Regions from separate parts of the Pseudalkalibacillus sp. JSM 102089 genome, predicted to be linked through region 2. Evidence: a T-box and tRNA genes for the amino acid it is inferred to sense, from the RefSeq annotation. Region 2 holds a T-box; the other holds one or more tRNA genes.
The links. The T-box of region 2 lies ahead of tyrS (tyrosine--tRNA ligase). A T-box ahead of a tRNA ligase gene usually reads a tRNA of that ligase, here a tRNA-Tyr.

Region 1 (7,228 bases), on a different contig from region 2:
AGTACCACTCTCTTTTGTTGTAAAAAATGGTTCCCCTAGTCGATCAATATCTTCTTTAGAAATGCCTGCTCCATTGTCGGTAATCCTCACAGATATAAACATCTCTTGAACATCCATACTCAAATGAAGATATTTCGATTGTTCCATATGACTCATTGCTTCAATAGCGTTTTTCATGAGATTAATGCATACTTGCTTCATTTCGTTAGGGTTAGCAAAAACAACCGCTTCTTCATCCCCAAAACTCGTTTGTAATGTCACATCGTTCAATAGAGCATTAGACTCAATCAAGGCCGAGACCTGCTTTAATAAACTTTTCATTTCAACATTCGTAAATAACGTACTATGCGGCTTTGCTAGTGTTAGAAGTTCACTTAGCACTAATTCGATACGTGATATTTCTGAAAAGATTATTTCAAAATACGGCATAGTGGATTCCTTCTTCTCAAGCAGTTGAAGAAATCCTTTTACTGATGTTAGAGGATTCCGAACTTCATGAGCAATGCCAGCGGCAAGCTGTGCAGCTGATGCTAACTTTTCAGATTTAACCGCAAGGGCTTCATTTGTTTTAAGCAATCGCTCTTCTGATTGCTTTCTAAAGGTTTTATCCTTAATCGTTCCGGTCATTCCTTCAAATCTTCCTTTAGAGCTATATTCGTATTTAATAAAGACCTCACACCAGACGAATCCCCCGCCTTTTTTCTGAACCCTGAATTCAAATACTTTAGAATTACTGGCGCCATCCTGGAATCGAAATAATTCTTTATGTAAATTCAGCCGATCATCTGGATGTATATAAGATAAGCTGTATGTGCCTAATGAATCCTGAACGTCGTAACCAGTTAACTCTCCCCACGCTTGATTCAACCAGATCCAACTACCATCTATTCCAGTTTGAAAAACAACTTCGTTTAAGCTGTTTATGACACTATTATAATTTTCTGATAGTTTACGATATTTTTCCTCACTATCTTTTAATTTGGACAGAAGTATGACAGAGCGATCATAATATGACGAGTACCACCAAACAATTACCATAACTGAGATCGTAAAGAATATGTCCATTAACCAATTGATTTTAATTTCATTAACAGAATAAAGCCAATAATCCCATAATAAAATCGCTATAAAAAACGTTACAACAGATATAATTCTTCCTTTATATCGCTTCATTTCGTCACCATTTCCTAAGTGATTTATTAATTACTAGTTTATTGGAAATGGAGCGTATGTGCAAACACACATGTGCCATTAATAGGATAAAAAAACTCCTTGAATAAGTCATCTTATTCAAGGAGTTATAAGTATGCGCCTTAGAGGATTCGAACCTCTGACCCACAGCTTAGAAGGCTGTTGCTCTATCCTACTGAGCTAAAGGCGCACGATATGAATGGTATTTCATCTCAACAAAAGTATACCATGATTAAAATCAGGTTGTGAAGTAGCTTTTAAAACTCTTCTACAATATGTAATGGAGCGGGTGATGGGGATCGAACCCACGACATCAGCTTGGAAGGCTGAGGTTTTACCACTAAACTACACCCGCAAAATGGCTGGGCTAGCTGGATTCGAACCAACGCATGACGGAATCAAAATCCGTTGCCTTACCGCTTGGCTATAGCCCAATCATGGTGGAGGGGGACGGATTCGAACCGCCGAACCCTGAGGGAGCGGATTTACAGTCCGCCGCGTTTAGCCACTTCGCTACCCCTCCATGATGAAATTGTAATATGGTAGCGGCGGAGGGGATCGAACCCCCGACCTCACGGGTATGAACCGTACGCTCTAGCCAGCTGAGCTACACCGCCACTTAAATTATGTATGGTGCGCCCGAGAGAAGTCGAATCCCTAACCTTCTGATCCGTAGTCAGACGCTCTATCCAATTGAGCTACGGGCGCAAAATATATGGTGCGGGTGAAGGGACTTGAACCCCCACGTCGTAAGACACTAGATCCTAAGTCTAGCGCGTCTGCCAATTCCGCCACACCCGCATATGTTGTGTATCAGCGACGTTTAATAATATACCATTGAACCATTTGAAATGTCAATCATTATTCTAAAAAAATGTAGAAAGTTTCTTTTGAAGAGAGTGAAAGCGTTGACATGCTCTTCTCCCTCTCATACGATAAGTTGTAGAAAAGGAGCTGTTACATATGAGTTTATCACAGTCCATTACAGGCGCAAAAGAATTCGACAAGAAAGACCCTTTAGCCCATTTTCGTGATAAGTTTTACTTAAATCCAAATACGCTATATTTCGATGGTAATTCACTTGGTCTACTATCAAAGAATGCAGAAGCCTCCCTTCTTCGATCTCTTGATGACTGGAAGCAACACGGAATTGATGGCTGGTCTGATGGTAAGCAGCCCTGGTTTTATATGGCAGAAAACATCGGTGAGATGACATCAACGCTAATCGGTTCACATGCTTCTGAAACAATTACTACCGGTTCAATTACAACTAACCTTCATCAAATGCTCGCTACTTTTTTTAAACCTTCAGGAAACAAAACAAAAATACTAGCCGATTCTTTAACATTTCCATCTGACATTTACGCTATTCAAAGTCAGCTTGAACTCCATGGATTATTCCCAGAAACTAATTTAATACAAGTTCAGAGCCGTGACGGAAGAACAATCCTAGAAGAGGATATCATTGAGGCCATCGATGATACTGTAGCCCTTATTCTCCTCCCTTCCGTACTTTATCGGAGTGGACAATTACTAAATATAGAAAAAATCACACAAGCAGCCCATTCTAAAGGGGTAATCATTGGCTTTGACCTGGCTCATTCAATCGGAGCCATTCCTCATAAACTTCACGACTGGAACGTTGACTTCGCGGTTTGGTGTACATACAAGTACTTAAATAGCGGCCCTGGTGGTGTAGGTGGACTTTTTGTGCACGAAAATCACCTAGGCAGACGACCCGGCCTTGCTGGATGGTTCAGTTCCAAGAAAGAAATGCAATTCGATATGAGTCATACGCTTACTCATGCTGAAACCGCCGGCGCATTTCAAATAGGCACTCCCCACATTTTTAGTATGGCTCCTTTAATAGGAGCTCTGGAATTGATGAACGAAGCTGGCATAGATGCGATTCGAGAAAAATCATTGTCTCTTACCAACTATTTAATGTGTCTTATTAAAGAAAATCTTGCTGAAGATGGTTTTACGATCACTAATCCATCAGAAGATGATCGACGGGGTGGGCATATTTGCCTCGAGCACGATGAAGCTGCTCGAATTTGCAAAGCGCTAAAACAAAAAGGCGTCATTCCAGATTTCCGCTCACCAAACGTCATTCGCCTAGCACCAATTGCTCTCTATACATCATTTGAAGATGTCTATCATGTTGTCCAAATTCTAAAGAGTATTATGATTGAAAAAACGTATCAGCAGTTTTCTAACGAGCGAAACGTTATCGCTTAAGTGAGTATAATTTGGTTTTTCTCCATTCATACTATGTGAAATGAAGGAGGGAAACAGGATGACTCAGCTGAACGAACTTGAACTTCAAAATCTGCGTCACATGATCGGCGGGCATGAAACACTCGCAAACAAACTTGATTCCTATGCCCAATCTTGTACTTGTCCGCAGCTTAAGCAAATGCTTCAAAAGGATGCACAAGAAGCACGCAACACACAACAACAATTAATCGGCTTCTTAAGTTAAGGAGGGATTTTATGAATGAGAAAGATATGGTAAATGATTATTTATCCGTATTGAACAGCAGCTTAAGTAATTACGGGAGCGTCATTTCTCAAGCTGACAATCCACAACTTCGTCAGGCTCTTCAACAAATTAGAAATACCGATGAGCAGCGACAATATAACCTTTATCAATACGCTAAACAAAAAGGGTATTATCAGCCAGCCGCCCCAGCACAAACCAATGAAATTCAACAAGTTAAAAACCAACTAACAGCTCCGCAGCAACAACAGAATAATCAGCCGCCCCAGGTCCATTAATCCAGAGCCGGTGAAAACCGGCTCTGTGTCTTTATGCTCATTTTTTCATAATTTTGTAAATAGCGTTTCACCCTCCCTTTATATGGATAATTAAATGAGTATTACCTATAGGGAGAGATTGATATGGACTATATTCTTAATGCAATAACTGAATTTTCCGCGTTCATCTGGGGTTATCCTATGATGATCTTACTCTTAGGCGGTGGATTATTTTTAACGATCCGCCTCGGTTTCTTTCAAATAATCTTTTTTCCCCATGCTTTAAAACATACCATCGGTAAAATTTTCAAAAAAGAGAAAGGTGATGGCACAATTTCTCCATTTCAAGCCTTTGCCTCCGCTCTCGCATCTACTGCAGGTGCTACAAACATTGTTGGGGTTCCTGTGGCAATCGCTTTTGGAGGACCTGGCGCTATTTTCTGGATGTGGATTGTCGCTATTATTGGAATGTCAACAAAATTCTCAGAAATTGTTCTCGGGATCAAATACCGAGAGGAAGACAAAAACGGCGTTTATGTTGGCGGCCCAATGTATTACATAAAAAAAGGCTTGGGATGGAAGTTCGCTTCATCTCTATTCGCTTTTGGACTGATGATTGAAATCATTCCAAGTGTCATGGTCCAAACTAACTCCATTTCAACACTCTCAGAGAGTTCTTTTGGATTACCGACCTGGGTAACAGGTGTCTTATTAATTATCCTTATATCAATTGTTGTATTCGGTGGAATACGTAGAATTGGTTCTGTAGCTGAGAAGATTGTTCCATTCATGGTACTTACATATATTGCAGGCGCTATCGGTGTTATGGTGATTAATATAGAAGAGTTTCCAGCTGTTATGAAACTTATTTTCGTACATGCTTTTCAACCGATCTCAGCAGCTGGAGGTTTTGCCGGAGCTGGTTTTGCTGCAGCTGTTAGATGGGGCCTTGCTAGAGGGCTTTATTCAAACGAAGCCGGTATGGGTACGGCGTCTATTGCCCATTCTGCTGCACATACGCCTCATCCATGTAGACAGGGATTATGGGGCATTTTCAGCGTCTTTATCGATACAATCGTTCTCTGCACAGTAACAGCTTTTACAGTGCTTCTTTCAGGAGCTTGGAAAGACGTTAAACCATCAAATGCAGCTGATATGGTTTCAGATGCTTTCTCTGGACTAATGGGAGCAACATGGGGGCCCATCTTTGTTTCTTCCCTCTTATTAATTTTTGTTATCAGTACGATAGGTGTCCTTGTCTTTTATGGTGAGAAACAAGCTGAATACTTATTTGGCACACCCTTTTCTAGAGTAATGCGATTTGTTTATATTCTTTCTATTTTTGTTGGGGCTATTGGAGGACTTCAATTTGTTTGGGAGCTAGTCGACATTACACTCGCCTTGTTTGTTATTCCAAACGTTATTGCGATCTTATTCCTAAGTAAGGAAGTGAAAGAATTAACAGATGACTACAAATTAAATTTCTTAAAGCAAGCTCAAACGAAAGACAAAGGCATTAGTTCATAAGAAATTCACATGGGATATTCACCTAATTTAGGTTCCTCTCCGCTCCTGCCTATATCTTTTCTAGACGGAAACATACAGTGGTAAAGAAAGAGAATTTAAAGGGGGACCTAATATGTATCATGCAAACAATGCACCATACGGAAATGAGCCTTATCAACCAGTAGCTGGAGCTTCTTACGGCATGCCTTGTCACAGGCCAGCTGGAAACGGCTTTGCGCTAATTGTTGTACTATTTATCTTGCTTATTATAGTAGGAACAGCTTTTATTAAATGTTAGTTTTTACAAGCAAGAGCCACTTGGTTCTTGCTTGTTTTATTTACGCTATGTTAGCTTAATTTTCGATTTATAATTCATTCATTTTTTGATAAGTCAAAAATCAAAAACATTCATTCCATATCCTTTCCTGAACAATTGTTCCAATTAACATTGCCTGTTATAGTGATAAAGAATGTATGATGAAAGAAGTGAGACAATGAAAACCTTATTAATCGATATGGATTCGGTTATATGTGACCTTATGTCTGAGTGGCACCGGAGATACAATTATGATTACAATGACGACTTGTCTGTTGAGAAGCTTGAATGCTGGCGATCTGAAGACTATGTAAAAAATGAGTGTGGTGATAAAATTTATGAATACCTTGATCAGCCAGGTCTATTTCTTAAACTCAAGCCTCTACCAGATGCTATTGAAGTATTGGAACGTCTTTCATCCGTGTATGACGTTATGATTGTCACGAGTAGCCGTACATATGCTTACACTGAAAAAGAACAATGGGTAGAAAAACACCTTCCCTTTATCGGCAAAAGAAATTTGATTTTCTCGCATAGAAAAGAAATGATTCGAGGAGATTTATTATTTGATGATGCTCCACACAACCTCATCGCATTTAAAAATTCAGGCAGAATGGCCATTGCGATGAACTATCGTTATAATCAATATGTCGACGTCCCTCGCGTGAATAACTGGTTGGAATTTGAAGAATGGCTTTCAACATGGAAGTGAGGTTACGGTGGTGACTCAACGAACAGATTTGCTAATTATCGGTGGAGGACCCGCTGGAATTTCTGCTGGGATATGGGCTAAAAGACTAGGCATTAATCATTTATTGCTTGAAGCAAAGGATAGCCTTGGGGGGCAATTAAGTACAATCTATAATCAAATTGTAGACTACCCAGGTATGGTGGTTGCAAACGGTCAGGTTCTAAAGGAACAGTTCATCAAACATGCTGAGGAAATCAAGTGTGATTATGTTACAAACACTCGCGTACAGTCGATCGATTGGACTAATAGGATACTTCAAACAGCAGAAGGTAATTCATATATATTTCGCTCTTTGCTTATTGCTTCAGGGTCTTCCCCACGTAGGCTAGATGTTCCTGGTGAGCAAGAAATGATTGAGCAAAATGAAGTATACTCGGCATCTCGAGATAAATTGAAATTCAAAGGCAAACATGTTGCTGTAATCGGGGGCGGAGACCGCGCATTCGAAGGAGCTCTTCTTCTTGCTGAAGCTGGGGCTCGAGTTACACTAATACATCGTTCTGATTGTTTTAAAGCTCGTATGGAATACAAAGAGCCTGTCATGCTCCACCCTAACATCGACATACTTACCAAAACATACATTACACAAATAGATGGAAAAGGAAAGAAGAAACTATTCCTAGCTGACGAAGATCATCATTCTACAATGATGGTAGATGGTCTGTTTATTCGAATTGGTGTTAAACCTAACACTGAACCTTACG
Region 2 (7,228 bases):
ATTTCAGCATCTTCTTGGCTTACACCTTTAATTTCTACATTTAAAGCTGCGCCGATTTTGAAGCCATTGTCAGCTTCATCTTTCAATAAGCTAACATCTGCTGTGATTTTGGAATCAATATCCATCTTCTTCTTAGATGCCACAAGATTTAATGCACCATCATAACAAGCCGCATAAGCAGCAGCAAACAGTTGCTCAGGGTTTGAGCCAGTTTCGCTTGATTTCTCTGTTGGCATAACAAGATTTAAGTCAATTAAACCGTCCGAAGATTTAACTTGTCCATTACGTCCGCCTTCTGCAGTTGCTTGTGAAGTAAACATTACATTACTCATTGAATATCAGCTCCTTCTAATTTGCATACAACTAAAATGTCCCCGTTTCTCCTCCCTTTTAAACGTCCTACTTTTACAAAAGCATGCTTTCATTCCATATTTCGGTTGATTTTCGTTCAAATACGGAGTATGATAGCATAAGAACGTTTGTTCGTTTATTTAAGGGGGAATATGATTGAACTCTACTGCTCTGCTTCTCATTGATGTCCAAAATGGAATGTTTCACCGAGGGTCTTCCGTCTACCAAGATGCCAGGCTACTATACAACTTAAAGAAAATCACCGCCTCCGCCAAATCAGAACGCATACCAGTTTACTATATTCAGCATGAAACAATTGGAAAGCACCTAAAGCGGAACACGGTTGATTGGCAGCTTCACCCCTTTTTCACCATCGAAAGGGATGATGAAGTAATTTACAAAACCACACCAGATGCCTTTCATCTCACTCGCCTGGAAGAAAAACTCTATTCCAAAAACATCAATCATTTAGTTATATCTGGTATTCAAACAGAATTATGTGTGGATTCAACATGTAGGAGCGCCTATAATAAAGGATTTTCTATCAGTTTAATTGAAGATGCTCACAGTACTTGGGATACGTCTCTACTAAACGCTAAAAAAATCATTCACCATCATAACCAGACACTTCAATGGTTTGCAAATACGATCTCAACAGATCAATTTGTTGATAGATTACGCTGAAATTCTACATACCTAATCGCTTCCACTCATTCATCACTTGTGGAATTTCTAGTAACGATTGAATCGAGGCGTCTCCTAACTCTTTGGATGTATTAAACCGTTTCTTCCATATTGTTTTCATTCCAGCGTCACTAGCCCCCTTTACATCATTTATCTCATGATCCCCAATAAAGACGGTTTGAGAAGCATTTAAATCAAGCCGCTCAAGTGCACGCTGGAAAATCACTTTCTCAGGTTTTTTGACGCCCTCTTGTTCTGAAATAAGGATGACATCAAAATAGTTTTTGATTCCCAGAGCGCCGATATTTCTATACTGAAATTCTGTTTTTCCATTAGTGATTAAACCTAGTAAATATCCACTGGTTTTTAAGCTATCTAGCATTTCGATCAAACCATTGAAAGGTTTACAATGAAGGTGAAAAGAACAAATATAATCCTCTAGAAGCGCTTCTGAAGATATCGTTAGCTCATATTCATCTACTAGCTGTTCGTAAACGCGATCTTTCCACGTATACCCATTGTTATCTAAAGCAATGAAACGTGAGCAAAACTGTTCTTCCTCTACGTCTACTAAAGATGTGAGATAGCGTTTATATTGGTCATGTACAAAGGCATCCACTGAGTGTTTTCTATTCATAAGGGTTTCATCAAAATCAAAAAGAATGCCTTTTATCAATTGCCTCATTTCCTTTCCAATTTTTGTATCATTTCTAGATTAGCATAAATTTTCATAATCTATTTACTTTTGTAAAATTTTATGTAAAATTGGATGTTAGAATTAGAAAAGGGGGAAATGTCAATTGATTAGAAGATTAACTGAAAACGATCATCTTCAATGCCTCTCCTTATTAACACCACACGCCGCAGAGAACTTGTTCATTTTAGGAGATATCGAAGCTTATGGATATGATCAACCTTTCCAGAAGCTGTGGGGTGATTTCTTAGAGAATGGTACATTGCGAGCTGTTTTATTAAAATATGAAAAAAACTATATTCCGTTTGCACCTGAGGATTTTGACGCAAAAGGTTTTGCAGAAGTGATTTCAGAAGACAGCGATTTCCTTATGATGTCAGGAATTAAACGGGTCACAAGTCAAATACAACCCTTTGTTTCCCATTCTTTTCGTTCAAGTCGTGAATTGTTCTATGCGAAATGCGAGAGTACTAACGAACTTGCCCTCGATAACAACAGCAATGTACAGGTCGCTTCATCGCTTGACCTAAGTCACATCCATTCTCTTCATGAACAAATTGGTGAGTTTGACTCATCAGAAACCGTAGAAGAAAAGCGACGAAATCAGGAAAAAGGAGTATCGAGAACATACTTTATTGAGGAAGATGGGAAGCCTGTATCAGCAGCTTCTACCGCAGCAGAAAATTCTCAATCAGCGATGATCGTTGGTGTTTGTACATTGCCAAATTATAAACGAAAAGGCTATGCTTCAAAATGTACAAGTAAGCTTTGTTATGATGTCCTTAAAGAAGGAAAAGTCCTATGTCTTTTCTATGATAATCCAGAGGCCGGAAACATTTACAAGCGAATAGGCTTTCAAGATATTGAGAAATGGATGATGATTCATTTTGAAACAAAAGAAGCTCTTGTTTAATCTCTGCGATCCTTGCTTCAATAAGGATCGTTTTTTTATTGTCTCTTTTAAATTCAATCGTATAACACCTCTATCAATCTCTTTTGTCGTCAGCTTGACACAACTATTCGCGAATTAACCTTGAGATTAGATCAGAACTTTCTTACTATTGAAGTGTGGAATAAGGTTTACAAGATTACTGAAATGGCCATACTGTTTATTCAGAAATGGACGTAAGGAATGAAGGGAAGAAAAAATGTTATGAAAAAAATCGGATCATGGGTATCTATCCTTAGCATTTCTATGGTGCTAGCAGCGTGCGGACAGGATAATGCTAATGAGTCTAACGCCTCGACGGCAGAGGAATCTCAGGTCGAAACGCTTGATGTTGCACTAGATACTCCTGAAAAAGCAGAAAAAGGGGAAGAAATTACATTTTCCGCCACTGTTACTCAGGGTGATGAAAAGGTAGACGATGCTGACGAAGTTATGTTTGAAGTATGGAAAGAAGGCTCTAAAGAAGATAGTGAAATGATCGAAGCTTCTCATGATGGTGAAGGCGTTTATACTGCTGAAAAGGAACTCGACGATGCTGGTAAATACTTCGTTCAATCTCACGTGACAGCTCGTGATCTACATACGATGCCGAAAAATGAAATTATGGTCGGTTCTGAAGAAGAAGCTGCTTCTGAAACTGATGAACACGCGCACGAACACGAAAGCGACGTATCCATCCATCTTATGAAGCCCGAAGAGATGAAAGCGAATGAAGATGTTTCGTTCATGGTACATCTTCAAAAAGACGAAGAAGCTTTAACTGGCGCTGACGTTCGCTTTGAAATTTCGAAAGTAGATGAAGAAAAAGCTGAGTGGGTTGACGCTGAAGAAATGAAGGATGGCGAATACGAAGGAGTGACTTCTTTTAAAGAAGCTGGTGACTACACCTTTACCATCCATGTAGAGAACGATGAAGGTCTTCATGAACATACCGAAGAAAGTGTCACCATTACAGAATAATAAAATCCTCTCCCTCTATTCGAGGGGGAGGATTTTTACTATGCTAGTTTTATTTTCTTGAATTTTCTTTTGCCCACTTGAATGACCAATCCATTTTTCACTTCAATTTCCTCATTCACTTCTGTTACTTTTACCTCATTTAGCTTAATACCGCCATTCTTCACCATTCGTCTAGCTTCACTTGTTGAAGGTAGCATGCCTAGTTTAGCGATCAATGTTGGCACAGTTACCATTCGATCTCCATCCCATATGACTTCCTCAATATCGGTTGGAAGCTGCTTTTGCTGAAAGATTTGTTGAAACTCCACTTCTGCTTTTTCAGAAGCATTTTGTCCATGAAACATGCGAACGATCGTCTTAGCTAGATTCATTTTAGCTGTTCTTGGATGGATTTCTTCTTGTTCAATTTCTTTTCGAAGCGCAAGCTTTTCCTCTAGAGATAGATCCGTGATTAATTCGGTATATTTGACGACCAGCTCATCAGGAATCGACATCGCTTTTCCATACATCTCTGATGGCTTCTCTGTAATTCCAATGTAATTCCCTTTGGATTTAGACATTTTTTCAACCCCGTCTAATCCTTCTAGAAGAGGCATCATTAAGACAACTTGCTTCTCTTTTCCAAACTGCTCTTGAAGGTGACGCCCCATTAAAACGTTGAAATACTGATCATTTCCACCGAGCTCAATATCACTTTCAAGATGAACAGAATCATAGCCCTGCATTAAAGGGTAAAAGAACTCATGAAGCGAAACAGGCTTATTCGCCTTCATTCGGTTTTCAAAATCATCGCGCTCAAGTAAACGAGCAACCGTTATTTTTCCAGCGAGTTCAATAACGTCTTCAAACTTTAGTTCAGATAGCCACGCCGCATTGTAGTGGAGCTCCACTTTGCTTTGATCAAGAACCTTACCAAACTGCTCAAGATAAGTTCCAGCATTTCGTTTCACCTCTTCATCCGTAAGCTGCACTCTTGCTGTTGATTTTCCAGTAGGATCACCAATTTTACCTGTAAAGTCTCCAATAATGAGTTGGATGATATGGCCATTTTCTTGAAACTGCCTTAACTTATTTAACACAACGGTGTGACCAATATGGACATCTGGCGCAGAAGGATCAAGACCCAATTTCACTTTAATTGGCTGATTCTTAATAATCGAAGTGGCTATTTTATGCTTAAGTTCATCTCCAGGAATGACTTGACTCGTTCCATGTGTATAAACCGCATATTGCCTTTCCATTTCCTTTCTTTGTTCATCTGTTAATTGATCCATGATTGAGTTCATTCCTGTCGACCTCCTAATTATTAAATTTCATATAAAAAGCCACGTCCCTCTCTATATAGTAGGGACGTGGCTTACACGCGATACCACCCTGATTGAAGAAATAACTTCTTCCGGCTCGAATACGATAACGGTTTTCCCGTTCCTGACTAATTAGATCACTCTGTTCATCAAGAAGGCTCTGAGGGGTAATTCACGGTTAGACTGTACCAGTTCACACCAACCACTGGTTCTCTGACACTACTCGTCCTAACACGCTACTGCTTCCTCTTCCTAGCCTATTGTTATTTACGATGCATGAATTTCTCATTACTTTATCTTCTTTTACGCTAGTTGTCAATTTGTTTCTTCAAGAGCAGTTAGGAATTTCTCACAAAAAAAGAACGCAGCCTTGCAAGGCTGCGTTCTTTTTCATTATTGTTTATTCAATTCTTTTAACACGACAGTTGAAAGAATATCAATGAATTCTTCCTGTGCGTTTGGCATCTCTGGTCGATAATAATTTGCACCGATTTCATCTGTTACAACTTTACATTCATAGTCGTTATCAAATAATACTTCCAAGTGATCGGCTACGAATCCAACTGGAGCATAAACAAACGATGTAAAACCTTGTTTTTCATAAAGATCTCTTGTTAAATCCTGTACGTCTGGGCCAATCCATGGATCTGGAGTGTTCCCTTCACTTTGCCAACCAATCGCCACGTTCTTCACACCTGACTCTGCTACGATAAGATCTGCCGTTTCTTTCAATTGATCTGGATAAGGATCTCCATTAGCAATGATTTTTTCAGGTAAACTGTGAGCGGAAACGATTAGGACTGATTTCTCGCGTTCTTGGTCTGCCATTCCCTCAAATATCTCTTTAATACGCTTCGCCCAATAAGAGATAAATTTAGGCTCATCATACCAGCTCTCAACAGAATGAATAACTGGACCACCTAGCTTTCCAGCTTCTTCTTTTGCTCGTCCATTATAAGATTTGATACTAAATGTAGAGAAGTGAGGCGCCAGCACAATACTAACAGCTTCTTCAATACCATCATTGTGCATTTGCTGTACCGCATCTTCTACAAAAGGTTCGATATGCTTTAATCCGATATAAAGCTTAAACTCAATTTCATCTTGAATTTCATTAAGGTGAGCTTCAAGCCCTCTCGCCTGATCTTCCGTAATTTTGGCAAGTGGTGATATTCCACCGATTGCTTTGTAACGGTCCTGAAGATCTTTTAACTGCTCGTCAGATGGCTTGCGGCCTCTTCTAATATGTGTGTAATAACGTTCAATATCCTCTTCTTTATAAGGCGTTCCATACGCCATTACAAGTAATCCCATTGTCTTCTTAGCCATGAATGTGTTCCCCTCTCATACAGTGATTAATTAAATAAACTATCTTTTTATAATCATTATCATCTAGGTATCAGTATACCTTTTTTTCTCCCCTGAATCAAAGGAATCTGACTATAAATTCGTAACGTTTTGTGTCAGTCCTATTGAAGCAAACCTTTATGTATTTTGCCACTTCCGATGCGCTTCCTATCACAGTATAGCGAACATTAAGCGTTCTGTCTTTCTCTTCCTCCACTTCTATTTCATCCTATCCACCATTTTCAGATTTCATACTGTGGTTGAATAACCCGGTAATCAAGCGGGTGGCAGGTGCGTTACCCCCGCTTCACCCATAAAAAAAGCTGCGCATCATTTTGCGCAGCTTTTTCCAATTTATCTATTTTTCCATTGCGCCATTATGCTTCGATACAACTTCACGCAGATCCGTATCGTCTTGCTCTTCTGTATTAAAAGCTAACACATAGCGAAACTCTCTGTCCGCCTGCTCAGATGGATCAGCATTTTCTTCTTGCTTGCCTGTTGGCGTTTCATTAGAGAAAAACAAATCGTTATTCGCTCCAGCCGGGGTAGCTGTTCCCTGTCCCTGAACTGGTGTATCGATACTAAGCTTTTGATCTTCTGGAATATGTTCAACTGACAATTGACTTACCGAATAAGCCTGCAAATCAGCTTTTGCACTCTCTGCATCGTTCTCTGTTGTAAAATAAGCTTGTAATGATTTACTCATGTCAATCCAACTCCTTTTTATGATCTCACAAAAGGGGTTTCCCGATTCTTGCCATCTTTAATCATTGTGATAAAAATTAATGTCTTTTAGCGACGATCACCATGGAAACAAAGACTGTGCTAATCAGCATGGCGGCTAATGCACTCAGCACTGTTACTGAGCTAATGTTCACTATGTTGAATTGTAGAAGAAAAAGAAACACCATGATATAACCTAGTACAGCAAAGTAC

Region 1: it has a tRNA-Tyr gene. The T-box ahead of tyrS (tyrosine--tRNA ligase) is inferred to sense a tRNA for this amino acid. The anticodon was not compared.

What each region holds. Positions count from the first base shown of each region.
Region 1 is NZ_JBEWYW010000013.1:33,990-41,217, forward strand. It holds gene ABVF21_RS19665 (ATP-binding protein) at 1-1,173, opposite strand, end outside; tRNA gene ABVF21_RS19670 (tRNA-Arg) at 1,308-1,381, opposite strand; tRNA gene ABVF21_RS19675 (tRNA-Gly) at 1,473-1,546, opposite strand; tRNA gene ABVF21_RS19680 (tRNA-Gln) at 1,551-1,625, opposite strand; tRNA gene ABVF21_RS19685 (tRNA-Tyr) at 1,630-1,714, opposite strand; tRNA gene ABVF21_RS19690 (tRNA-Met) at 1,732-1,808, opposite strand; tRNA gene ABVF21_RS19695 (tRNA-Arg) at 1,823-1,899, opposite strand; tRNA gene ABVF21_RS19700 (tRNA-Leu) at 1,908-1,992, opposite strand; gene kynU (kynureninase) at 2,155-3,432, shown strand; gene ABVF21_RS19710 (hypothetical protein) at 3,491-3,676, shown strand; gene ABVF21_RS19715 (spore coat protein) at 3,688-3,972, shown strand; gene ABVF21_RS19720 (alanine/glycine:cation symporter family protein) at 4,096-5,478, shown strand; gene ABVF21_RS19725 (YjcZ family sporulation protein) at 5,591-5,755, shown strand; gene ABVF21_RS19730 (5' nucleotidase, NT5C type) at 5,952-6,485, shown strand; gene ABVF21_RS19735 (NAD(P)/FAD-dependent oxidoreductase) at 6,496-7,228, shown strand, end outside.
Region 2 is NZ_JBEWYW010000003.1:386,857-394,084, forward strand. It holds gene ABVF21_RS10280 (organic hydroperoxide resistance protein) at 1-332, opposite strand, end outside; gene ABVF21_RS10285 (isochorismatase family protein) at 508-1,035, shown strand; gene ABVF21_RS10290 (HAD family hydrolase) at 1,040-1,711, opposite strand; gene ABVF21_RS10295 (GNAT family N-acetyltransferase) at 1,836-2,642, shown strand; gene ABVF21_RS10300 (FixH family protein) at 2,883-3,638, shown strand; gene tyrS (tyrosine--tRNA ligase) at 3,677-4,924, opposite strand; T-box leader at 4,982-5,205, opposite strand; gene hemH (ferrochelatase) at 5,336-6,271, opposite strand; gene ABVF21_RS10315 (hypothetical protein) at 6,648-6,998, opposite strand; gene ABVF21_RS10320 (permease) at 7,075-7,228, opposite strand, start outside.